DNA from 3 places in the Vibrio sp. J502 genome. Region 2 is predicted to be linked to each of the others. Evidence: riboswitches for the same ligand, from Rfam matches in the RefSeq annotation. Region 2 holds a riboswitch; each other region holds the start of a gene.
What was found. A riboswitch is a leader RNA that binds a small molecule or an ion and turns the genes downstream of it on or off. The one in region 2 is predicted to bind thiamine pyrophosphate.
Positions count from the first base shown of each region.

Region 1: it holds a riboswitch for thiamine pyrophosphate, as region 2 does, so the genes downstream of both, thiB (thiamine ABC transporter substrate binding subunit) here and thiC (phosphomethylpyrimidine synthase ThiC) in region 2, are expected to answer to the same signal.
Region 3: it holds a riboswitch for thiamine pyrophosphate, as region 2 does, so the genes downstream of both, N5E84_RS15740 (thiamine ABC transporter substrate-binding protein) here and thiC (phosphomethylpyrimidine synthase ThiC) in region 2, are expected to answer to the same signal.

Region 1 covers NZ_CP104554.1:3,257,158-3,265,154, reverse strand. Annotated here, with positions in the region: gene thiP (thiamine/thiamine pyrophosphate ABC transporter permease ThiP) at 1-905, opposite strand, end outside; gene thiB (thiamine ABC transporter substrate binding subunit) at 919-1,911, opposite strand; TPP riboswitch at 1,978-2,097, opposite strand; partial or broken gene N5E84_RS15275 (flavin prenyltransferase UbiX) at 2,127-2,755, opposite strand; gene mpl (UDP-N-acetylmuramate:L-alanyl-gamma-D-glutamyl-meso-diaminopimelate ligase) at 2,785-4,143, opposite strand; gene fbp (class 1 fructose-bisphosphatase) at 4,416-5,426, shown strand; gene ppa (inorganic diphosphatase) at 5,604-6,098, shown strand; partial or broken gene N5E84_RS15255 (gamma-glutamylcyclotransferase) at 6,365-6,711, opposite strand; partial or broken gene N5E84_RS15250 (translocation/assembly module TamB domain-containing protein) at 6,722-7,997, opposite strand, start outside.
Region 2 covers NZ_CP104554.1:2,784,698-2,792,694, reverse strand. Annotated here, with positions in the region: rRNA gene N5E84_RS13045 (23S ribosomal RNA) at 1-130, shown strand, start outside; rRNA gene rrf (5S ribosomal RNA) at 218-333, shown strand; tRNA gene N5E84_RS13035 (tRNA-Asp) at 363-439, shown strand; tRNA gene N5E84_RS13030 (tRNA-Trp) at 499-575, shown strand; gene crcB (fluoride efflux transporter CrcB) at 944-1,327, shown strand; TPP riboswitch at 1,380-1,478, shown strand; gene thiC (phosphomethylpyrimidine synthase ThiC) at 1,588-3,537, shown strand; gene thiE (thiamine phosphate synthase) at 3,542-4,837, shown strand; gene N5E84_RS13010 (HesA/MoeB/ThiF family protein) at 4,827-5,615, shown strand; gene thiS (sulfur carrier protein ThiS) at 5,603-5,812, shown strand; gene N5E84_RS13000 (thiazole synthase) at 5,813-6,577, shown strand; gene thiH (2-iminoacetate synthase ThiH) at 6,580-7,692, shown strand; gene N5E84_RS12990 (aminopeptidase P family protein) at 7,888-7,997, opposite strand, start outside.
Region 3 covers NZ_CP104554.1:3,346,274-3,354,270, forward strand. Annotated here, with positions in the region: gene fbp (class 1 fructose-bisphosphatase) at 1-390, opposite strand, end outside; partial or broken gene mpl (UDP-N-acetylmuramate:L-alanyl-gamma-D-glutamyl-meso-diaminopimelate ligase) at 663-2,019, shown strand; partial or broken gene N5E84_RS15735 (flavin prenyltransferase UbiX) at 2,049-2,677, shown strand; TPP riboswitch at 2,707-2,826, shown strand; gene N5E84_RS15740 (thiamine ABC transporter substrate-binding protein) at 2,981-3,265, shown strand; gene N5E84_RS15745 (thiamine ABC transporter substrate binding subunit) at 3,243-3,884, shown strand; partial or broken gene N5E84_RS21460 (ABC transporter permease subunit) at 3,934-4,681, shown strand; partial or broken gene N5E84_RS21465 (ABC transporter permease subunit) at 4,775-5,492, shown strand; partial or broken gene thiQ (thiamine ABC transporter ATP-binding protein) at 5,486-6,191, shown strand; partial or broken gene yjgA (ribosome biogenesis factor YjgA) at 6,248-6,777, opposite strand; partial or broken gene pmbA (metalloprotease PmbA) at 6,887-7,997, shown strand, end outside.

The DNA.
Region 1 (7,997 bases), 470 kb from region 2:
ACCATCACCAGCGGCGGAAGTACTAACAGCAACGCAAGGAAGATCCATGCGCCGTCCCAGCATTGTGCTTTTCGATTGTCTCGACTAACCACATAATCACTCGCTTGACGCCCTGTGGTGATGGCTAATGGCTTCGCTAGACGTGAAATGGATAGAGACAGCAGCCCGCATAACAGCATCTGCCACAGCGCAAGCAGCGCACCAGCTTGTAAATCAAAATCAAATTTGATCGCCTGATAAATCGCCAGCTCAATCGTGGTTGATTTAGGCCCGCCGCCAAGTGCCATCACAGTGGCAAAACTGGTAAAACAGAGCATGAACACCAAACCACAGACATGAGGAAGCTGCTGACGCAAACGCGGCCATTCAACCCAACGAAATTTGTGCCAATGACTCATGCCAAGATGCGCGCATAACTTATGTTGTTCTGCCGGAATCGACTCTAACGCTTGCAGCAATAAACGGCTGGCATACGGGAGATTAAAAAACAGATGCGCCAGTAAAATACCGTTTAATCCGTAAATGGAAAACGGCAGTTTGCTATCAAACCACGCGAGCAGCGAGGCGAGCAGACCGCTATTACCATAAATGGCCAACAAACCAAATACGCCCACCAGCACCGGAAGCACTAAGGTCGTTGCAAACAATTTGATCAGCAGCGCACGTCCCCAAAATCGACGACGGTAAAGTGCGTGAGCAACAGGAACCGCGAAACCAACACTGAGCAGCATCGACAAGCTGGCTTGGTAAAAACTAAATTGAGTGACATGGCGATAATACGGGTCTTGCCATACGTGCATCACATTTAAGCTGGGTGCTTGTAACAGCAACGCCGCCAAAGCACTGATGACAAAGGTCGCGACAAGCATCGCGACCCCAATGCCTATTTTAGGAATAGCATTCAAACTTTATCGCACCTTAAAACGTTAAGGCGGTTTGCCACTCACGGATCCACGCTTTACGCATCTCAGACACCTCTTGTGCGCTAAAGGTAAGCGCCTTTGGTGGCACAGCCAGCGTTTCAAAACCTTTCGGTAGCGCGACAGACGTCACAGGATACATCCAGTTTCCGGTTGGCATCACCGACTGAAATTGATCACTTAAAATAAAGTGCATGAACTCATCGGCCAATTTGCCGTTATCACTGTGTTTTACTTTCGCAGCGACTTCCATTTGCATGTAGTGTCCTTCGGCAAAATCGGCAGCCGCGTACTTGGCGTCATTTTCCGCAATCAAATGATAGGCTGGAGAGGTGGTGTAAGAGAGCACCAGATCGGACTCACCTTTTAGAAACATCGCATAGGCTTCTGACCAACCTTTGGTGACTGTCACCGTCTTATTGGCGAGCTGTTGCCATGCTAAATTGGCTTTCTCACCATAGACAGATTTCATCCACAGCAGCAAACCTTGACCGGGTGTTGAAGTGCGTGGATCTTGATAAATCACTTTAAGATCATCGCGCTTTTCTACCAACTCTTTTAAGCTTTGGGGTGGGTTTGCTAATTTCTCTTTATTGTAAACAAAGGCAAAATAGCCGTAATCATAAGGAACAAATGTTTCATCACTCCAACCACCGGGTAGCGTGACTTGGCCCGTCTCGACATTATGATTTGCCAATAAGCCAGTCTGTTTTGCCTCGGCCATTAAGTTGTTATCTAAACCGAGTACGATGTCTGCTTTACTGTTATTACCTTCAAGACGCAAACGGTTTAGGATCGATACCCCATCATCGAGTGCCACAAACTGAAGATCGCAAGCGCATTGTGCTTCGAATGCTTTTTCAATCGCCGGTCCCGGGCCCCATTCTGATGCGAACGAGTCATAGGTATAAACGGTAAGGATATTGTCAGCGGCATGCGCTGAAAAAGAGGTGATGGTGGCAAGTGCAATGGTATTAAGAGTGGTGTTCAACTGGTCGCTCTCCTTGGTTGAGCGGCACAGGCTTGAGGAGGATGAGAATATTCCATTATTCCTATTCTGAGATCCTAACCCAATTCCTACGCCAGCATTATCTGGTTCAGGTTTACGGGTCCCAAGCTCACGCTTGATCTCAGCAGCATTCATTGAGATGAATGATTTGCTCCCCGTTGAGTGAGGTGGATTGTAATTGGAATTAACGCAATAAGCTACACCGTTGGGCGTGAGTCATATCCCCAACGTGGCACAAGCCCTTGTTCAACGCCTAAATGGTCCAAAATACGCGCCACCATAAAATCGACCAAGTCTTCAATTGACTGCGGCTGATGATAAAAACCGGGGCAGCGGGCATAATGGTGACGCCCATTTGCGACAACTTGAACATGTTTTCTAAATGTAAGGTGGAAAACGGAGTTTCGCGCACCACTAACACCAATTGGCCACGCTCTTTCATCACGACATCGGCAGCACGTTCGATCAAATTATCGGACATGCCATGGGCAATCGCCGCAACGCTGCCTGCCGAACATGGGCACACCACCATCTGTTTTGGCGCGGCAGAGCCCGAAGCCACTGGTGAAAACCACTCTTCTTTGCCGCACACGACAAGCTGTGAGGCATCGCAGTGTAAATGTTCCACCAACGCTGCTTTGGCTGCCTCACTCCCACTGGGCAACTTCAAACCGTGCTCGGTTGCAAGCACAACGCGCGCGGCCGAAGAGATCAAAAGATACACTCGGTAATCTGCAGCCAATAAACACTCCAACAGACGAAGTCCGTAAGGAGCACCTGAAGCGCCAGTAAAGGCTAAAGTGATGGCTTTCTGTTGTGTTGTCATAACTCTCTATTTCGTTTGTGTCGCTGGCATTACATGGCTTGATTTAATGCAAGTAGGAGCTTGTTATGAATACCTTCAAAGCCACCATTGCTCATCACCAAAATGTGATCGCCCGGCTGGGCTTCCTGCGCAATTTGCGCGACGAAAGCATCAATATCATCATTCACTTGCGCTGGTTGTGAGCATTGGTCAGCCACATCCTGCACCGACCAAGCAAGATTGTTCGGCTGATAGAGATAAACTGAATCGGCTTGCTGTAATGACGCCGCTAAAGTTTGCTTATGTACGCCCAACTTCATCGTAGCAGAACGAGGCTCTAAAACCGCGATAATTTTCTGATCGCCTACCTTGTTACGTAAACCGCCCAAAGTAAGTTCAATGGCCGTTGGATGATGAGCAAAATCGTCATACAACGTAATACCGTTCACTTCGCCTTTGAGCTCTAAACGACGTTTGGTATTGATAAATTTGCCCAAAGCTTGACAGGCTAAATCCGGAGTGACACCCACGTGACGCGCCGCGCCAATCGCCATTAAGGCGTTATCGACATTATGATCGCCAACCAAATCCCAAGTCACGCGCCCCACGCGTTCATTGTCAAAGAACACATCAAATTGCGAACCATCACGCGTAATTTTTTCAGCTTTCCACTGCGCTTGCTCACCGGTAAACTCAGTTTCGCTCCAGCAGCCACGTGCGAGAACATCCGCTAATGCGCGCTCTTTTTGCGGAGCAAAAATACGACCATTGCCCGGAACAGTACGCACTAGATGATGAAATTGGCGCTTAATCGCTTCAAGATCGTCAAAAATGTCCGCATGATCAAACTCTAAGTTGTTCAACACTAAAGTGCGTGGGTGATAATGGACAAACTTAGAACGCTTATCGAAAAAAGCGCTGTCATATTCATCGGCTTCAACCACAAAAAACATGCTTTCGCCCAAACGCGCAGAAATACCAAAGTTGCCAAGTACGCCTCCCACCAAAAAGCCCGGTTGGTAACCGCAATCTTCTAAGATCCACGCCAACATGCTCGACGTGGTGGTTTTACCGTGTGTACCAGCCACCGCAAGGACCCAGCGGTCATGCAACAGGAACTCTTGCAACCATTGCGGGCCAGAAGTGTAACGCAAGTTGTGGTTCAGCACATATTCAACACACGGATTGCCGCGACTCATGGCGTTGCCAATCACCACCAAATCAGGCTTGGACTCTAATTGGGCAGGGTCAAAGCCTTCGATAATCTCGATCCCTTGAGACTCCAATAACGTACTCATCGGAGGGTAAACGTTGGCGTCGCTGCCGGTAACTTTATGACCTAATTGCCGCGCTAAAACGGCAACACCGCCCATAAACGTACCGCAAATCCCAAGAATGTGAATATGCATAAATCCTAGCCTCGCACATGGCGTTGTGAGTGATTGTCTCCATTATCACCATCCATTTAAGAAAAGCGAGCATGTTTGCAACTTCTAAAAAGTCGACAAACAAATTGAGATCTCAATCTGTTACTTCATTACCATTAAAAAGATCTAAGCCCTAAAATCGCAGTGTTACCCAAACGTTATCAAATGGGTGCCTCGTTTCGGCCGACATCCCAACAAGAGGATGCGTTGTGAAACAATCACTCCCCCCTATATAGCTATGTTAAGGAAATAACATGTCTGAGATTCGCACTCTTGGCGAGTTTATTGTTGAGAAACAACATGACTTCCCCCACGCAAGCGGTGATCTTTCATCTCTGTTGTCCTCTATTCGTCTTGCGGCAAAAATTGTTAATAGAGAAATCAACAAAGCAGGCCTTGCTGATATTACCGGTGCAGTTGGTACGGATAATATTCAAGGCGAAGAACAACAAAAACTCGATGTGTACGCCAACGAAAAATTTAAAGCGGCGCTTGAAGCGCGCGATCAAGTGTGTGGTGTCGCCAGTGAAGAAGAAGATGAAGCGGTTGCGTTCAGCAAAGAGCTCAACAAAAATGCAAAATACGTGGTGTTGATGGACCCGCTGGACGGCTCATCCAACATCGATGTCAATGTCTCTGTCGGCACGATTTTTTCTATTTATCGCCGCGTATCGCCAGTCGGCACGCCACCAACACAAGAAGACTTCTTACAACCCGGTAATAAACAGGTTGCGGCTGGTTATGTTATTTACGGCTCTTCAACCATGTTGGTGTATACCACTGGCAACGGCGTGAATGGCTTTACTTATGATCCGTCACTCGGCACTTTCTATCTTTCACACCCCAATATGATGACCTTCGATGATGGTAAAATTTACTCCATCAATGAAGGTAACTACATCCGCTTCCCAACCGGCGTCAAAAAATACATTAAATACTGCCAAGAGAATGTGCCTGAAGATAATCGCCCTTACACGTCACGTTACATTGGTTCACTAGTGGCGGATTTTCACCGTAATCTGCTCAAAGGTGGCATCTATCTATACCCAAGCACGCAAAGCCATCCAAACGGCAAACTGCGTCTATTGTATGAATGCAATCCTATGGCGTTTTTGATTGAACAAGCAGGCGGTATTGCTTCTGACGGTGTCAATCGCGTGTTGGATATTAAGCCGACAGAACTGCATCAACGTGTGCCATTCTTCTGCGGTTCAAAAAATATGGTCCATAAATTGGAAGAGTTCTTGGAACTCAATCGCGATTAAATCAGCTCAATGAGCGCCTAACTCTAGGCGCTTTTTTTATCGATAAATATGAGGCAAGACTCTCTTTTTACGGTTTACACCGTTTCCTATTTACCGCTAAAGTTGCAACACAAGCGTTTACGTTCTGTTAATCAACCCAAAACAATTCAAGTCCAGCGACGAAAAAGGAAATGCTAAATGAGCTTAAACAACGTTCCGGCAGGAAAATCACTGCCTGATGATATTTACGTGGTGATTGAAATTCCAGCCAACGCCGACCCAATCAAATACGAAGTCGACAAAGAATCTGGCGCGGTATTTGTGGACCGTTTCATGTCTTCACCTATGTTCTACCCATGCAACTACGGTTATGTGAATCACACCTTATCGCTCGATGGCGATCCTGTCGATGTGTTGGTGCCCACGCCTTATCCGCTCATGCCAGGCTCGGTGATTCGCTGCCGCCCAGTTGGCGTATTGAAGATGACCGATGAGTCTGGTGAAGATGCCAAAGTGGTGGCGGTTCCTCACTCCAAGCTCACCAAAGAGTACGACCACATTCAAGACGTAAATGACCTGCCAGCACTACTGAAGGCGCAAATTACACAGTTCTTTGAACGCTATAAAGAGCTTGAAGCGGGCAAATGGGTCAAAGTCGATGGATGGGAAGATGCCGCTGCCGCGCGAGCATGAAATCTGACTTCATTTGAACGTGCTCAAAAGTAGTCACCATCATTAAACAGTCACGATAGTTATATACCCAAACAACTTGGAGATGCAGGTAGGCGCAAGTGAGTGAGTCCCCATGAGCATAGGCAAACTATGTGATTGGGGTGAACGAACGTAGCCAACACTGCTGCAGCTTCAAGTAGGAAGGGTATAAGTGTCGTTATAATAAAAAGCCACATCCTGCTAATACGCTGTGTGGCTTTTTTATTTCCATTTTCAACGCCGTTCGGTTACACCCGTTGGCACCAGTCTCCAGAATCAATCACAGCAGTAAGACGGCTGTGATCTTGATAGAGATAAATCCACGCACGGCCAAATGGGGTTTCGATCGTTTCACGGCGATATTCGATGGGAATATCTTCTAAAAGATCGAGTTTGCTAGTGTCTGCTCATCCACTCGATATACCTCACCGACTATCGATTGCTGTCCCTGAGCCAAGCCAGGATATGGACCTAGATCATACAGCGCATAGTCAGCTGGCGTGTAGAACGATCCTAATATTTCGCTTGTCTCAAGCAGATGCGCATTACTTTCACCACGGCGTAATGTGCCGTAGACAAAAACCAGATGTTGCATATGACTGTCCCTAGTTAAATTCAAACTGATACAAAAGATCCACCGCGCTATCTAAACCGGATACCGCTTCAACGTACAAATCCCTCATCAAGCGGTAACGCACGGTAATTCGCCCACCGAGCTGAAAATACCAACACCATATTTCACTTGTAGCCCCGGTAAAATATAGCCGCTTACCGTCACTTGTGAATCATCACCGGAACCGGCCGTATCCAATTGCAGATCTTGCACACCGAAGGCTTGACCAATTTCGCCCACCACCTTACCGCTTTGTGCCAAGCTCAAACCAATCAGTGCAGTGGTCATCGCATTGCCACCCGCCTCGCCATCAATATTCTGACCACGAAGTAGGTAAGAAAGTGCATTAGCTTGTGGCATCGCGGGTTCTGAAAAATGGAGACTGCGGGTTCATCGGCAGAGCCGGTCACTTTTACCCCTGCAATCACGCCATCTTGAGTGTTATCTGGGTTGCGCACCGCTTTAATCGAAACATAAGGTTGATCAACCGGTCCATTCATTAAAATTTTGCCTTCTTGGATCAGCAAATCTTGTCCAAAGGATCGATACGAACCATTTTGGATATTTACTTCTCCAGTAATAAAAGGGCCTTTATCCTTTTGCGCCACATTGAGGCGGCCAATCAAGCCGCCTTGCAAACCAAAGGCACTGAGCCGGAAATCATCACCAATCGAGATGTTTACATTCGTTTCAACGTTAAATGGCATGGCGCTTTGCTCGCTCACAGGCTGTAAAGCAGCGTCCAATATCACTTGATCTTTGGAGACACCAATCGCGCTCGGAGGCAACTCTTCTACCACGATACGTCCCCAAGGTAGGTTAATATTCCCTGTCACAGTGGCCAGTTGAGGTTCTAGTGTGATGCTCATGTCTGGGATAACTTTAATCTTGACGATAGGCGGCAGATCCACCAACAGCTCATCGGCTAGCACACGTAGGTTGGCGCGCCACTGCTCCATTTTCTGCCAGTCGGCATCCCCCTTGATACTCAACTCACCATCCGCAGTTTGAATCGCTGCATTGAGCAAGGCTTGGTAACCATTAAAGTCCATCGCCACTCGGCCCGAGGTAACATCCAGCGGCGAAATATCGCCTTTGACGACAATGTCATCCACCACCACGCTGCCCATCACTTTCGGGTGCAACATCGGCCCACTGAAGGCAAGTTGACTGCTAATCTTCGATTTCGCTTGGCTATAATCCCCAAGCAGCGGCTGTAGAAAATCAATATTAAAAGTGGAAAGCGTTAATGCGCCATCCATCATTTT
Region 2 (7,997 bases):
GAGATGAGTCTTCCCTGGCACTTTAAGTGTCCTAAAGGGTTGTTCGAGACTAGAACGTTGATAGGTTGGGTGTGTAAGCGCTGCGAGGCGTTGAGCTAACCAATACTAATTGCCCGTGAGGCTTAACCATACAACACCGAAGGGGTTTTGTGGGCTCAATGGAAGAACATTGAATGTGTGAATGAGAACGAAACAGCTTTCCGAATTAAGAAATTTTCTTGGCGACCATAGCGTTGTGGACCCACCTGATTCCATGCCGAACTCAGAAGTGAAACACAACAGCGCCGATGGTAGTGTGGGGTCTCCCCATGTGAGAGTAGGACATCGCCAGGCTTTGAATATTGTCTAACCAGACACGCTGCGGAGCGGTAGTTCAGTTGGTTAGAATACCGGCCTGTCACGCCGGGGGTCGCGGGTTCGAGTCCCGTCCGCTCCGCCACTTATTAAGTGCCTCAGCAGTCATGTTGAGGTTTTCTTCAATGAGTAAGATAAAGTTTTAGGGGTGTAGCTCCAACTGGCAGAGCAGCGGATTCCAAATCCGCGTGTTGGGAGTTCGAATCTCTCCACCCCTGCCATCTATCAAGCCTCCGCAGAAATGCTGAGGCTTTTTGCTATCTGTTCACTTCCTCTATAGATAGCAATCCGAAAAATTAACTAATTCCGTTTACCTCATCCCTTCGGCACATTTTTGTGGCCAGCTCTCTGTACTCAAGCTGTATCCAAGAAAGCGATCCCGAGCGTGAAATAGCCTTAATTAGATCATATTGTTACTTCAATTGGCATTAAGAGCGGTTTAGCTTATCCATTTACTCAGTAAGTGACGGATGTAACTTTTTAAAAGCACTAGATTATCAGCATAACTTTCCTTGATTATTTTAGTAATTAGGTTCGATTTATTATGCTTAGCGGTTAAAATAACGACGGTTACTTTTAGGAATTCGTTATGGGACAGCTGTCTATTTTAGGTTTTATTGCATTAGGTGGTGCATTTGGTGCGTGCGCTCGTTATTTGGTTACCGAGCTAAGTGTTCAGTTATTAGGGCGTGGATTCCCTTATGGAACGCTGATGGTCAACGTTGTCGGCTCATTTATTATGGGATTGTTGATCGCTGCTTTTGAGAGTGAATTACTTGCAACTGAGCCATGGCGCCAGATTATTGGTTTGGGTTTCTTGGGTGCATTAACCACATTTTCTACATTCTCAATGGATAATGTATTGCTGATGCAGCAAGGAGCCTTTCTGAAAATGGGTGTTAATGTCTTATTAAACGTGGTGCTAAGTATCTCAGCGGCTTGGATAGGTTTCCAGTTGTTGATGAAAAGTTAACGAAATTACAATTTCATCTTGGTTAATGGATAGTCTTTCCCTATAATCGTGATTCAACTTGTCGGAGTGCCATAAGGCTGAGACCGTATTTTCGGGATCCGTTGAACCTGATCAGGCTAATACCTGCGAAGGGAACAAGAGAATATAACCTGCTAGTGATCTATCTAGCGTTATGTCCTTAAGATCAAAATTCTATTTTGATCAACTCTTGTGCATTAATCCGTCAAGCATTTATCCCTAGTACAAAAAAGGAAGATGCTATGTCGAGTCGCAAACAAGCGAGACTGAAAGCCAAACAATTCATTGACACATTGTCTGTCGAACCCTACCCAAATTCCTCTAAAATCTATATTACTGGTTCACGTTCGGATATCCGCGTGCCAATGCGTGAGATTAAACTATCTGACAGCTTGGTCGGAGGCACAAAGTCCTCACAGATTTATCAACCGAATGAATCTATATGCGTTTATGACACTTCAGGTGTCTATACCGACCCATCTCATACTATCGACTTATATCAGGGTTTGCCTAAATTAAGGGATAAATGGATCGCTGATCGGGATGATACCGAGTGGCTTGATGAGGTCAGTTCTGCTTACACTAAAGAACGTTTATCTGATGATACATTGGACGAACTACGTTATGGGAACTTACCAGCTATACGCCGAGCAAAGAAAGGGAAGTGCGTTACTCAACTTCATTATGCGCGGCAAGGTGTTATCACACCCGAAATGGAATACATTGCCATTCGCGAAAATACGCGACGTGGAGAGTGTATGGATGCACAGCTGAGCCAGCAACATGCAGGGATTCATTTGGGGGCTAATCTACCAAAGCAAATAACTCCTGAGTTTGTGCGTCGTGAGGTTGCCGAAGGACGAGCCATTATCCCGTCGAATATTAACCATCCTGAATCAGAGCCGATGATCATTGGTCGTAATTTTCTCGTCAAAGTGAATGCGAATATCGGTAACTCATCTGTCTCTTCATCAATTGAAGAAGAGGTTGAAAAATTGGTATGGGCAACCCGCTGGGGTGGGGATACCGTGATGGATCTCTCTACTGGGCGCAATATTCACGAAACTCGAGAATGGATTTTGCGTAATAGCCCCGTACCGATTGGCACTGTGCCTATGTATCAAGCATTGGAAAAAGTAAATGGTATTGCGGAGGATTTATCATGGGAAGTAATGCGCGATACCTTACTTGAGCAAGCGGAGCAAGGTGTTGATTACTTTACAATTCATGCTGGTTTATTGCTTCGTTATGTGCCAATGACCGCGAAACGTGTTACTGGCATCGTTTCGCGTGGCGGCTCTATTATCGCTAAATGGTGTTTAGCCCATCATACCGAGAGTTTTCTTTACACTCATTTCCGTGAAATTTGTGAAATTTGCGCCAAGTATGACGTCGCCCTTTCCTTAGGGGATGGACTACGGCCAGGATCCATTGCCGATGCTAACGATGAAGCACAATTTGCAGAGCTGCGCACTTTAGGTGAATTGACCAAAATAGCGTGGGAATATGATGTACAGGTCATTATTGAAGGCCCTGGCCATATCCCCATGCATTTGATTAAAGAGAATATGGATGAACAATTAAAGCATTGCCATGAAGCGCCATTCTATACCTTGGGCCCATTAACTACCGATATTGCTCCGGGATATGATCACATCACTTCCGGCATTGGCGCTGCGATGATTGGCTGGTATGGTTGCGCGATGCTTTGCTATGTAACACCGAAAGAGCACCTTGGTTTACCAAACAAAGAAGATGTTAAAACGGGTTTAATTACTTATAAATTGGCAGCACATGCTGCAGACCTTGCGAAAGGGCACCCGGGAGCACAAGTGCGCGATAATGCGTTATCGAAAGCACGTTTTGAGTTTCGTTGGGAAGACCAATTTAATCTTGCATTAGACCCAGTTACGGCGCGTGCTTTTCACGATGAAACTCTTCCGCAAGAGTCTGGTAAAGTCGCGCATTTTTGCTCAATGTGCGGGCCGAAATTCTGCTCGATGAAAATCTCTCAAGAGGTTCGAGAGTATGCGCTAGATACCAAGCAAGTTGCTGCTGATGCGCTCATTTCCGTTACGCTGCTAGATGACCCGTTACAAGGCATGAGACAGAAATCGCAAGAGTTTAAAGCCTCAGGATCAGAGCTTTATCATCCTGCTGTTAGTCAACGGTCAGTCGTTAGCGAGGAGTAATTAGATGATTCAATTACTTATCCCCCGTGATGACATTGCGTTGACTGCTCAAGTACAACAGGTTTTGCTATTGGCCAAGCATCATGGTTTTGATATCGATGATATTTTTTTGGGTGCCAGCCCAACTTTATATTGTCAATTAGTAACGCCTTCATACTCATCTTTGATTGGCAGCGATTGCTTAGCCTCGTGCGAAGATGCGCTAAGTGTTTTAACTGATAAGCCCAATTTATTCTTGCAATACCAAGTCAATTTTTGCGCTCAAATGCCATTTGAGCACTCCCAGAAACGAGAAACTTGTTTGGTCAAGATAGGGCTTACAGCTGCTGACTCACACGACTATGTTGATGAGTGGTATCACGGAGAAGAGCTGCGTCGTATAAGATATTCTACGAATGCTCATGCTGCTGATGCAAAGAGTGAGCACTTTGCTTGGGTTCTATCATTGTTGTGTCTCGACTTTCCACTAGAGGATGCTTTAGTGGTTGCTCGCGCGGCAATGAGTGTTTCACGTGAAACATGGCCAACGGATAGCCGATATTTTCCTCAGCTACAACATTCAGTAGCTGGCATCTTTGCTGACGATAAACAAAATCATATCTATTTTCCAAAGATAGACAAAAATATTGGCCTTTACCCTGTTGTGGATAGCGCTGAGTGGGTCGAGCGGTTATTGAAGTTTGATGTAAAGACAATCCAACTGCGAATAAAAGATTCAACACATCCTGATCTCGAATCACAAATTATCGCCGCTATTGAGCTTGGACAAGCCTATCAAGCACAGGTTTTTATTAATGATCATTGGCAGCTTGCGATAAAGCATGGTGCTTTTGGCATTCATCTTGGACAAGAAGATCTCACCAATGCAGATTTAGCACAAATTGCTCAAGCTGGGATCTGTTTAGGCATTTCAACTCACGGCTATTATGAGATTCTGAACATCGCTTCACTAGATCCCAGCTATATCGCTTTGGGTCACATATTCCCAACCACCACCAAAATTATGCCCTCTAAGCCACAGGGGCTTGTTAGGTTGAAAATTTACCAGCTGCTAATTGAGAGTTTAAGTTGTGCCGCCAACTCAGATGAAGTTGTAAGTGCAAAAATACCCACAGTTGCAATTGGCGGAATTAACCTAGAGAACGCATTGCAAGTTTGGCAGTGCGATGTATCAGGCTTGGCCGTTGTACGTGCAGTAACAGAAGCAAAATCACCTCAGTTGGTCATTGATAGTTTCAATCGAATCATACAAAACCGATTACCAAGTAGTGCTGAGGAGGTATGTGATTATGCTTTCTGATGCGCAATTTATCCGTTATCAAAGACAACTTGCGCTCCCTGAAATAGGTGAGAATGGACAGCAATCTTTACTTGATAGCCGAGTGCTGGTTATTGGTTGTGGTGGTTTAGGGTCTGCGGCCGTTTTGTATTTGGCGAGTGCTGGTATTGGACAACTGGTAATAGTGGATGATGACCGAGTTGAAAGCAGCAACTTACCTCGGCAGGTGATCTACCGAGAGAGGCAAATTGGTCAAACCAAAGTCGATGCGATGGCAGAACAAATTAAAGCCATCAACGTTAATTGCAGAGTAAGAGCGATATCTAAACGCCTTATTGGTACTCAGCTCGAACTGGAAGTGCTGAATGCTGATGTCGTTCTTGACTGCACGGATAACATCCACAGCCGTCAGCAAATTAACCAGTTGTGCCGTAAACTAATTAAGCCATTGATTTCAGGTTCGGCTATTGGATGGAAGGGGCAAGTCATTGCTTTTGATCAACTGCCGTTGTCACCTTGTTATCACTGTTTAGTGCCTGATAGCGAACTGCCTGCCGCGCAGCGTTGTAATGAATTCGGTATTCTGGGGCCTGTCGTCGGAATCATCGGAACCCTGCAAGCTTTGCAAGCCATCATGATATTGACTCGACAGACGATGCGTAATGCTAACCAACTGACACTGTTTGATGCTCATTTGTTTCAATTCCAAACCTTAAATGTTGTTAAAGATCCTCAGTGTAAGGTGTGTGGGTACCCACAGACTGATCAGATGAAGGGAGAAGCCACATGTCAGATATAACGATCAAGATTAATCAGCAGTTTCATCAAGTTTCAGCGGGAACCAGTATTGCGGATCTCACCAAACTGCTTTCTATCGCTATTACCGGTTGTGTGTTTGCCCTGAATCAGAGCGTGGTGCCACGTAGTGCGTGGTCAACGACCCTATTAAGTGAAGGCGATCAAATATCGCTGTTTCAAGCCATTGCAGGAGGCTAAATGTTAACGATAGCGAATAAACAGTTTGAATCTCGCCTGTTCACTGGTACGGGGAAATTTGCCAACCGAGAGTTAATGACAAAAGCTATTGCCATATCTGGTTCACAAATGGCGACGATGGCATTAAAGCGAGTCGATCTTAACCAATTAAATGATGATATTTTAGCGCCACTTATCGAGTCAGGCGTCAATCTCTTACCCAATACATCGGGTGCGAAAAATGCGAATGATGCGATTTTTGCTGCCCATTTAGCGCGTGAAGCGTTATCGACATCTTGGCTGAAGCTAGAAATTCATCCCGATCCTAAGTATCTGATGCCTGACCCTATCGAAACGTTAAAGGCAGCGGAACAATTAGTGAAAGATGGATTTATCGTATTACCTTATTGCCATGCTGACCCCGTGTTGTGTAAGCGTTTAGAGGAAGTGGGGTGCGCGGCCGTAATGCCATTAGGTGCGCCAATTGGATCGAATAAGGGGCTGGTCTCACGAGATTTTTTAGAAATCATCATCAGCCAAGCTCGTGTCCCCGTGATTATTGATGCCGGTATTGGCGCGCCTTCGCATGCGGCTTTTGCGATGGAATTGGGCGCGGATGCTGTCTTAGTTAACACCGCAATTGCGGCCGCGCGCGATCCGATACAAATGGCGTTGGCATTTAAGTTGGCGGTAGAGTCGGGTCGAATGGCTTATGAGGCTGGGCTTGCAACTCAGGTTCATCATGCTATCGCATCCAGCCCTCTAACTGCATTTTTGGATCAATAGCGATGAGCTTTTTAGAACGTTTCAAACAACTCGATTGGGACGATATTGCGTTATCAATCCGTTCCAAAACAGCGTCAGATGTCGAGCGAGCATTGCATAAAGAGAAGCGCGATTTGGAGGATTTCAAGGCATTAATCTCTCCTGCTGCTGATCCTTATATCGAGCAGTTAGCGCAACTTTCTTACTCACTGACGAGGCAACGCTTTGGCAATACTCTTTCTTTTTATATCCCGCTTTATCTTTCAAATTTGTGTGCCAATGCGTGCACTTATTGTGGATTTTCGATGGAGAATCGCATCAAGCGGCGTACATTAAGTTTGCATGAAGTTGAACGTGAATTGGCAGTTATCAAGCAGATGCAGTTTGATAATGTGTTGTTGGTAACCGGTGAGCATGAAACCAAAGTAGGCATGAACTATTTCCGGCAGATACTGCCGTTGATAAAGCGTCAAGTCAGCTATGTTGCTATGGAGGTTCAACCGCTTCAGCAAGCGCACTATGCGGAGCTAAAGAGCTTAGGTTTAGATGCGGTAATGGTATATCAAGAGACTTATCATCCATCGACGTACGCTTTACATCATCTGCGAGGCAACAAAATGGATTTTAACTTTCGCCTTGAAACACCGGACCGACTTGCCCGGGCGGGGATTGATAAGATTGGTCTTGGCGCTTTGATTGGCTTGGAAGATTGGCGGGCCGATTGTTTTTACGTGGCCGCTCACCTGGATTATCTTGAAAAGAGATATTGGAAGACGCGCTATTCGATTTCGTTTCCTCGCTTGCGACCTTGTGAAGGTGGCCTGCAACCTAAATCGGTTATGTCTGACAAGCAACTGGTTCAGCTCATCTGTGCATTTCGCTTGCTAAATTCAGAAGTGGAACTCTCGCTTTCTACCCGCGAATCGGCGCACTTTAGGGATAAGCTCATTCCACTGGGGATCACCAGCATATCGGCGGGATCAAAAACACAGCCTGGAGGTTATGCAATGCAAGAGGCCGAGCTTGAGCAATTTGTGATTAGCGATGAACGTACAGCCGCACAAGTTGCCGCCGCTGTTAAAGGGCAAGGCTTTGAAGTTGTGTGGCGAGATTGGCATGCTGCCTATTCTGGATGAGGTCATGGCTTGCACGTTTCACGTGAAACATATGGATGCATTCATTAAAGTATGGTGATTTGGCTAATTAAGGTGAGTTCGAGTTAAGAGAATCATAAGTTAAAGTAAAGGCGACCCGAAGTCGCCTTTCATCTTTCTAGGTTAAGTTACTACACAGAGACTGCTTACAGCACATTTGTTTTATCATGTTGAAGTTTAATCATGCTCAATAGTTAGCGTCGCTTGGCGCAACCACGCTTTGTTATCACCCTCAACGAGTGGACCAACTTGATCCCATACTTTTTGATGATAGTCATTTAGCCATG
Region 3 (7,997 bases), 560 kb from region 2:
GCCGACAGAGACATTGACATCGATGTTGGATGAGCCGTCCAGCGGGTCCATCAACACCACGTATTTTGCATTTTTGTTGAGCTCTTTGCTGAACGCAACCGCTTCATCTTCTTCTTCACTGGCGACACCACACACTTGATCGCGCGCTTCAAGCGCCGCTTTAAATTTTTCGTTGGCGTACACATCGAGTTTTTGTTGTTCTTCGCCTTGAATATTATCCGTACCAACTGCACCGGTAATATCAGCAAGGCCTGCTTTGTTGATTTCTCTATTAACAATTTTTGCCGCAAGACGAATAGAGGACAACAGAGATGAAAGATCACCGCTTGCGTGGGGGAAGTCATGTTGTTTCTCAACAATAAACTCGCCAAGAGTGCGAATCTCAGACATGTTATTTCCTTAACATAGCTATATAGGGGGGAGTGATTGTTTCACAACGCATCCTCTTGTTGGGATGTCGGCCGAAACGAGGCACCCATTTGATAACGTTTGGGTAACACTGCGATTTTAGGGCTTAGATCTTTTTAATGGTAATGAAGTAACAGATTGAGATCTCAATTTGTTTGTCGACTTTTTAGAAGTTGCAAACATGCTCGCTTTTCTTAAATGGATGGTGATAATGGAGACAATCACTCACAACGCCATGTGCGAGGCTAGGATTTATGCATATTCACATTCTTGGGATTTGCGGTACGTTTATGGGCGGTGTTGCCGTTTTAGCGCGGCAATTAGGTCATAAAGTTACCGGCAGCGACGCCAACGTTTACCCTCCGATGAGTACGTTATTGGAGTCTCAAGGGATCGAGATTATCGAAGGCTTTGACCCTGCCCAATTAGAGTCCAAGCCTGATTTGGTGGTGATTGGCAACGCCATGAGTCGCGGCAATCCGTGTGTTGAATATGTGCTGAACCACAACTTGCGTTACACTTCTGGCCCGCAATGGTTGCAAGAGTTCCTGTTGCATGACCGCTGGGTCCTTGCGGTGGCTGGTACACACGGTAAAACCACCACGTCGAGCATGTTGGCGTGGATCTTAGAAGATTGCGGTTACCAACCGGGCTTTTTGGTGGGAGGCGTACTTGGCAACTTTGGTATTTCTGCGCGTTTGGGCGAAAGCATGTTTTTTGTGGTTGAAGCCGATGAATATGACAGCGCTTTTTCGATAAGCGTTCTAAGTTTGTCCATTATCACCCACGCACTTTAGTGTTGAACAACTTAGAGTTTGATCATGCGGACATTTTTGACGATCTTGAAGCGATTAAGCGCCAATTTCATCATCTAGTGCGTACTGTTCCGGGCAATGGTCGTATTTTTGCTCCGCAAAAAGAGCGCGCATTAGCGGATGTTCTCGCACGTGGCTGCTGGAGCGAAACTGAGTTTACCGGTGAGCAAGCGCAGTGGAAAGCTGAAAAAATTACGCGTGATGGTTCGCAATTTGATGTGTTCTTTGACAATGAACGCGTGGGGCGCGTGACTTGGGATTTGGTTGGCGATCATAATGTCGATAACGCCTTAATGGCGATTGGCGCGGCGCGTCACGTGGGTGTCACTCCGGATTTAGCCTGTCAAGCTTTGGGCAAATTTATCAATACCAAACGTCGTTTAGAGCTCAAAGGCGAAGTGAACGGTATTACGTTGTATGACGATTTTGCTCATCATCCAACGGCCATTGAACTTACTTTGGGCGGTTTACGTAACAAGGTAGGCGATCAGAAAATTATCGCGGTTTTAGAGCCTCGTTCTGCTACGATGAAGTTGGGCGTACATAAGCAAACTTTAGCGGCGTCATTACAGCAAGCCGATTCAGTTTATCTCTATCAGCCGAACAATCTTGCTTGGTCGGTGCAGGATGTGGCTGACCATGCTCACAACCAGCGCAAGTGAATGATGATATTGATGCTTTCGTCGCGCAAATTGCGCAGGAAGCCCAGCCGGGCGATCACATTTTGGTGATGAGCAATGGTGGCTTTGAAGGTATTCATAACAAGCTCCTACTTGCATTAAATCAAGCCATGTAATGCCAGCGACACAAACGAAATAGAGAGTTATGACAACACAACAGAAAGCCATCACTTTAGCCTTTACTGGCGCTTCAGGTGCTCCTTACGGACTTCGTCTGTTGGAGTGTTTATTGGCTGCAGATTACCGAGTGTATCTTTTGATCTCTTCGGCCGCGCGCGTTGTGCTTGCAACCGAGCACGGTTTGAAGTTGCCCAGTGGGAGTGAGGCAGCCAAAGCAGCGTTGGTGGAACATTTACACTGCGATGCCTCACAGCTTGTCGTGTGCGGCAAAGAAGAGTGGTTTTCACCAGTGGCTTCGGGCTCTGCCGCGCCAAAACAGATGGTGGTGTGCCATGTTCGGCAGGCAGCGTTGCGGCGATTGCCCATGGCATGTCCGATAATTTGATCGAACGTGCTGCCGATGTCGTGATGAAAGAGCGTGGCCAATTGGTGTTAGTGGTGCGCGAAACTCCGTTTTCCACCTTACATTTAGAAAACATGTTCAAGTTGTCGCAAATGGGCGTCACCATTATGCCCGCTGCCCCCGGTTTTTATCATCAGCCGCAGTCAATTGAAGACTTGGTCGATTTTATGGTGGCGCGTATTTTGGACCATTTAGGCGTTGAACAAGGGCTTGTGCCACGTTGGGGATATGACTCACGCCCAACGGTGTAGCTTATTGCGTTAATTCCAATTACAATCCACCTCACTCAACGGGGAGCAAATCATTCATCTCAATGAATGCTGCTGAGATCAAGCGTGAGCTTGGGACCCGTAAACCTGAACCAGATAATGCTGGCGTAGGAATTGGGTTAGGATCTCAGAATAGGAATAATGGAATATTCTCATCCTCCTCAAGCCTGTGCCGCTCAACCAAGGAGAGCGACCAGTTGAACACCACTCTTAATACCATTGCACTTGCCACCATCACCTCTTTTTCAGCGCATGCCGCTGACAATATCCTTACCGTTTATACCTATGACTCGTTCGCATCAGAATGGGGGCCCGGGACCGGCGATTGAAAAAGCATTCGAAGCACAATGCGCTTGCGATCTTCAGTTTGTGGCACTCGATGATGGGGTATCGATCCTAAACCGTTTGCGTCTTGAAGGTAATAACAGTAAAGCAGACATCGTACTCGGTTTAGATAACAACTTAATGGCCGAGGCAAAACAGACTGGCTTATTGGCAAATCATAATGTCGAGACGGGCCAAGTCACGCTACCCGGTGGTTGGAGTGATGAAACATTTGTTTCCTTATGATTACGGCTATTTTGCCTTTGTTTACAATAAAGAGAAATTAGCAAACCCACCCCAAAGCTTAAAAGAGTTGGTAGAAAAGCGCGATGATCTTAAAGTGATTTATCAAGATCCACGCACTTCAACACCCGGTCAAGGTTTGCTGCTGTGGATGAAATCTGTCTATGGTGAGAAAGCCAATTTAGCATGGCAACAGCTCGCCAATAAGACGGTGACAGTCACCAAAGGTTGGTCAGAAGCCTATGCGATGTTTCTAAAAGGTGAGTCCGATCTGGTGCTCTCTTACACCACCTCTCCAGCCTATCATTTGATTGCGGAAAATGACGCAAGTACGCGGCTGCCGATTTGCCGAAGGACACTACATGCAAATGGAAGTCGCTGCGAAGTAAAACACAGTGATAACGGCAAATTGGCCGATGAGTTCATGCACTTTATTTTAAGTGATCAATTTCAGTCGGTGATGCCAACCGGAAACTGGATGTATCCTGTGACGTCTGTCGCGCTACCGAAAGGTTTTGAAACGCTGGCTGTGCCACCAAAGGCGCTTACCTTTAGCGCACAAGAGGTGTCTGAGATGCGTAAAGCGTGGATCCGTGAGTGGCAAACCGCCTTAACGTTTTAAGGTGCGATAAAGTTTGAATGCTATTCCTAAAATAGGCATTGGGGTCGCGATGCTTGTCGCGACCTTTGTCATCAGTGCTTTGGCGGCGTTGCTGTTACAAGCACCCAGCTTAAATGTGATGCACGTATGGCAAGACCCGTATTATCGCCATGTCACTCAATTTAGTTTTTACCAAGCCAGCTTGTCGATGCTGCTCAGTGTTGGTTTCGCGTTCCTGTTGCTCACGCACTTTACCGTCGTCGATTTTGGGGACGTGCGCTGCTGATCAAATTGTTTGCAACGACCTTAGTGCTTCCGGTGCTGGTGGGCGTATTTGGTTTTGTTGGCCATTTATGGTAATAGCGGTCTGCTCGCCTCGCTGCTCGCGTGGTTTGATAGCAAACTGCCGTTTTCCATTTACGGATTAAACGGTATTTTACTGGCGCATCTGTTTTTTAATCTCCCGTATGCCAGCCGTTTATTGCTGCAAGCGTTAGAGTCGATTCCGGCAGAACAACATAAGTTATGCGCGCATCTTGGCATGAGTCATTGGCACAAATTTCGTTGGGTTGAATGGCCGCGTTTGCGTCAGCAGCTTCCTCATGTCTGTGGTTTGGTGTTTCATGCTCTGTTTTACCAGTTTTGCCACTGTGATGGCACTTGCGGCGGGCCTAAATCAACCACGATTGAGCTGGCGATTTATCAGGCGATCAATTTGATTTTGATTTACAAGCTGGTGCGCTGCTTGCGCTGTGGCAGATGCTGTTTATGCGGGCTGCTGTCTCTATCCATTTCACGTCTAGCGAAGCCATTAGCCATCACCACAGGGCGTCAAGCGAGTGATTATGTGGTTAGTCGAGACAATCGAAAAGCACAATGCTGGGACGGCGCATGGAGTCTTCCTTGCGTTGCTGTTAGTACTTCCGCCGCTGGTGATGGTCATCTGAGTGGTTTAAATTCGCAGCTTTTTCACGTCTTGAGTGATGAGCAATTCTGGCGTGCGCTTTGGGCTTCACTACAAGTGGCGTTATTGGCAAGCGTGGTTGCTGTTTCGGCTGGGGTTGCCATACTCATCACGACTCGCGCTTTGCGCCTGCAGCAGCACAACCGTAAGGCGGACCAACTAGAGTTGATTGGCGCGATTATTTTGGTCACGCCAGGGCTTGTTATCAGCACCGGGGCTTTTTCTGTTGCTGCGTATCTGGACCGATGCATTTAGCCTAGCGTATTGGGTGGTTTTTTTCGTCAATGGCTTAATGCATTGCCGTATGTGTTGAAAACATTGGCGCAACCTATGCTGCATATCGCGCAGCAATATCAATGGTTATGTGCCAGCCTTGGCATTAAAGGGTGGCAGCGTTTGCAAGTGATTGAGCTGCGTGCGTTGCGTAAACCCTTAGCGCATGCCTTTGCGATCAGCTTTTGCTCTCAATGGGGGATTTAAGTGCGATTGCTCTATTTGGTAGCCAAGAGTTTAGAACCTTACCGCTTTACCTGTTCCAACTGCTGGGCAGTTACCAAATGCAGGCGGCGGCGGTGGTTTCTCTTACGCTGTTGCTACTCAGTGTGGGGTGTTTTGCCCTCATTGAGCGGTTATTTCATTCACATTCAAAGGTAAAGCAATGTTAGAACTCAAGGCCGTGCACTATGAGTATCAACAGAGTGGTTTGAATTTTCGCTTTCTGTACCGCGAGGGGGCGATTCTCTCTTTGATGGGGCCAAGCGGAGCGGGCAAGTCGACTTTACTGAGCTTAGTTGCGGGCTTTATTGCACCGAAAAGCGGCGATATCCAAGTACAAGGGCAATCCTTACTTGGGCAAGAGCCACACTTGCGTCCTTTTTCGATGCTGTTTCAAGAGCACAATCTTTTTGCCCATCTTCACTGTGCGTGAAAATATTAGCCTTGGGTTACATCCGGGGCTGAAATTAACCACTTCGCAAAAGGCGTTAGTTGAGTGCGCCGCGCAGCAAGTGGGTTTGGCAGCGCTACTTGATCGCTTGCCTGAGCAGCTCTCAGGGGGGCAGCGTCAACGAGTTGCTCTGGCGCGCTGTTTTGTACAACCACATCCTATCTGGCTGCTGGATGAGCCCTTTTCCGCCTTGGATCCGCTACTCAGAGAAGAGATGCTGCTTTTGGTTAAGCAGTTAGCCGCAGAAAGAGCGATCACTGTTGTGATGGTGACGCACCATATTAGTGATGCCAAAGCGATTGCGAGCCATTTGCGTTTATGGCTCAAGGACATGTGTTAGTGAGTGATCGCATTGAGGCACTTTCCGCGCAACACGCAGACGCGCAGCTCAGTGATTTTTGTGCGTGCAGGGGAATAAAAAAAAACCTCACACGTTTAGGTGAGGTTTTTGCGTCTAATCAGCACTATGACAGGTTAAACTGACTTATCGTTATGCTCTCTGAGCACTTGGAAAATCTCTCGTGATGCTCTTGGTGGTTTGCTGTTGGCTTTCTCTTTATTTGCTTGACGCGCTAATTGGCGCAGACGTTGACGATCCATCTCTGGATAGAGTGCCATCGCATCTTCAATCGCGCTGTCACCTTTCTCCACAATACGATCACGCATCTGTTCGAGTTTGTGCAGCATAGCGGTATTTTGTGAGTGCTTGTTACGCAGTTTATCCAATGCCGCTTGAATCGGTTCGGCATCGATGGTACGCATCATTTTACCAATGTATTGCAGTTGGCGGCGTCTGGCTTCCATGCTAAAACGTTGAGCATCTTTGATGGCATCCATCAAGTCTTCAGGACATCGGAATTTTTGCTAACTGAGGACGGCTTCAGAGCAACCAGCTCTTCACCCAGTTTTTGTAGCTCAGTCATGTCGTTTTTCATTTCGGTTTTGCTAACCCAAATGATCTCCTCTTCTTCTTCCCAAGGAGCTTTTTGATTCTTACGCGCCATTTTCTTCATCTATTGAGTTATGTATGTCAGCTATTTTAGCAAGAATCGTGGGGAGAAAGCGGAAATTCTTGTTATCCTAATGACATTGTTTGCTAATAATTGATGAGATATGGACGTAAAACAACAAGTTGCTCAGCAGCGCATCGAACTTGAAGCGGCGGTTGCTAAGGCATTAGAGATGGCTGCGCTCAGTTCTGATGCTGCCGAAGTGGCGATCACCAAAAGTACCGCCTGAGTGTTTCGACGCGAATGTGTGAAGTTGAAAACGTAGAATTTAACAGTGATGGGGCGTTAGGCATCACCGTGTATCGTGGGCAGCGTAAAGGCAGTGCGTCGACGTCAGATCTCAGTGAAAAAGCAATTGCGCAGACGGTCGCTGCAGCGCTTGATATTGCGCTTTACACTTCTGAAGATCCTTATGCAGGCCCTGCACCTAAAGAGTTAATGGTGCGAAATATTCCTGATTTAGATCTCTTCCATCCGGATGAACCTAACCCGGACATGGCCGCTAAAATTGCCATTGCTGCAGAAGAGAAAGCGTTAGCTTACAGCAACAAGATCAAACAAAGTGATGGCGCAAGTTATGACAGCCATTACGGTGTGAAAGTGTATGTGAATAGCCATGGTTTGCTCGCGAGTTATGCCTCTAGCCGTCATAGCATTAGCTGCTGCGTGATCGGTGAGGGGTAAAAATGGTGAGATGGAGCGTGATTATAGCTATACCGTTGCACGTCACCGCGACGATTTATGGTCGCCAAGCTGGTCGGGGCACAAGCTGCAGAAAAAACCATCAGCCGTTTAGATGCAAAAAAATTGAAGACGGGGCAAAGTTCCGGTGATGTTTGGCCGCGGATGTAGCGACAGGTTTGATTGGTCATTTGGTGATGGCGATCAGTGGTGGCAGCTTGTATCGTAAAATCTTCCTTTTTACTTGATAAGTTAGGCGAGAAAATTTTACCCGATTGGTTCAATATTGCCGAAAAAACCCCATGTATTGCGTGCGTTGGCATCAAGCCCATTTGATAGTCGAAGGGGTGTTTACGCAAGACCGCCAAATCATTACCGATGGCGTGCTCTCGACTTATCTTCTGAGCAGCTATGGCCGCTCGTAAAATGAAGATGACTCCAACTGGTCACGCGGGTGGCATCCATAACTGGTATGTTCAATCCACAGGGCAAAATTTTGAGCAGATGCTCAATAGCGTTGGGTACAGGCTTGT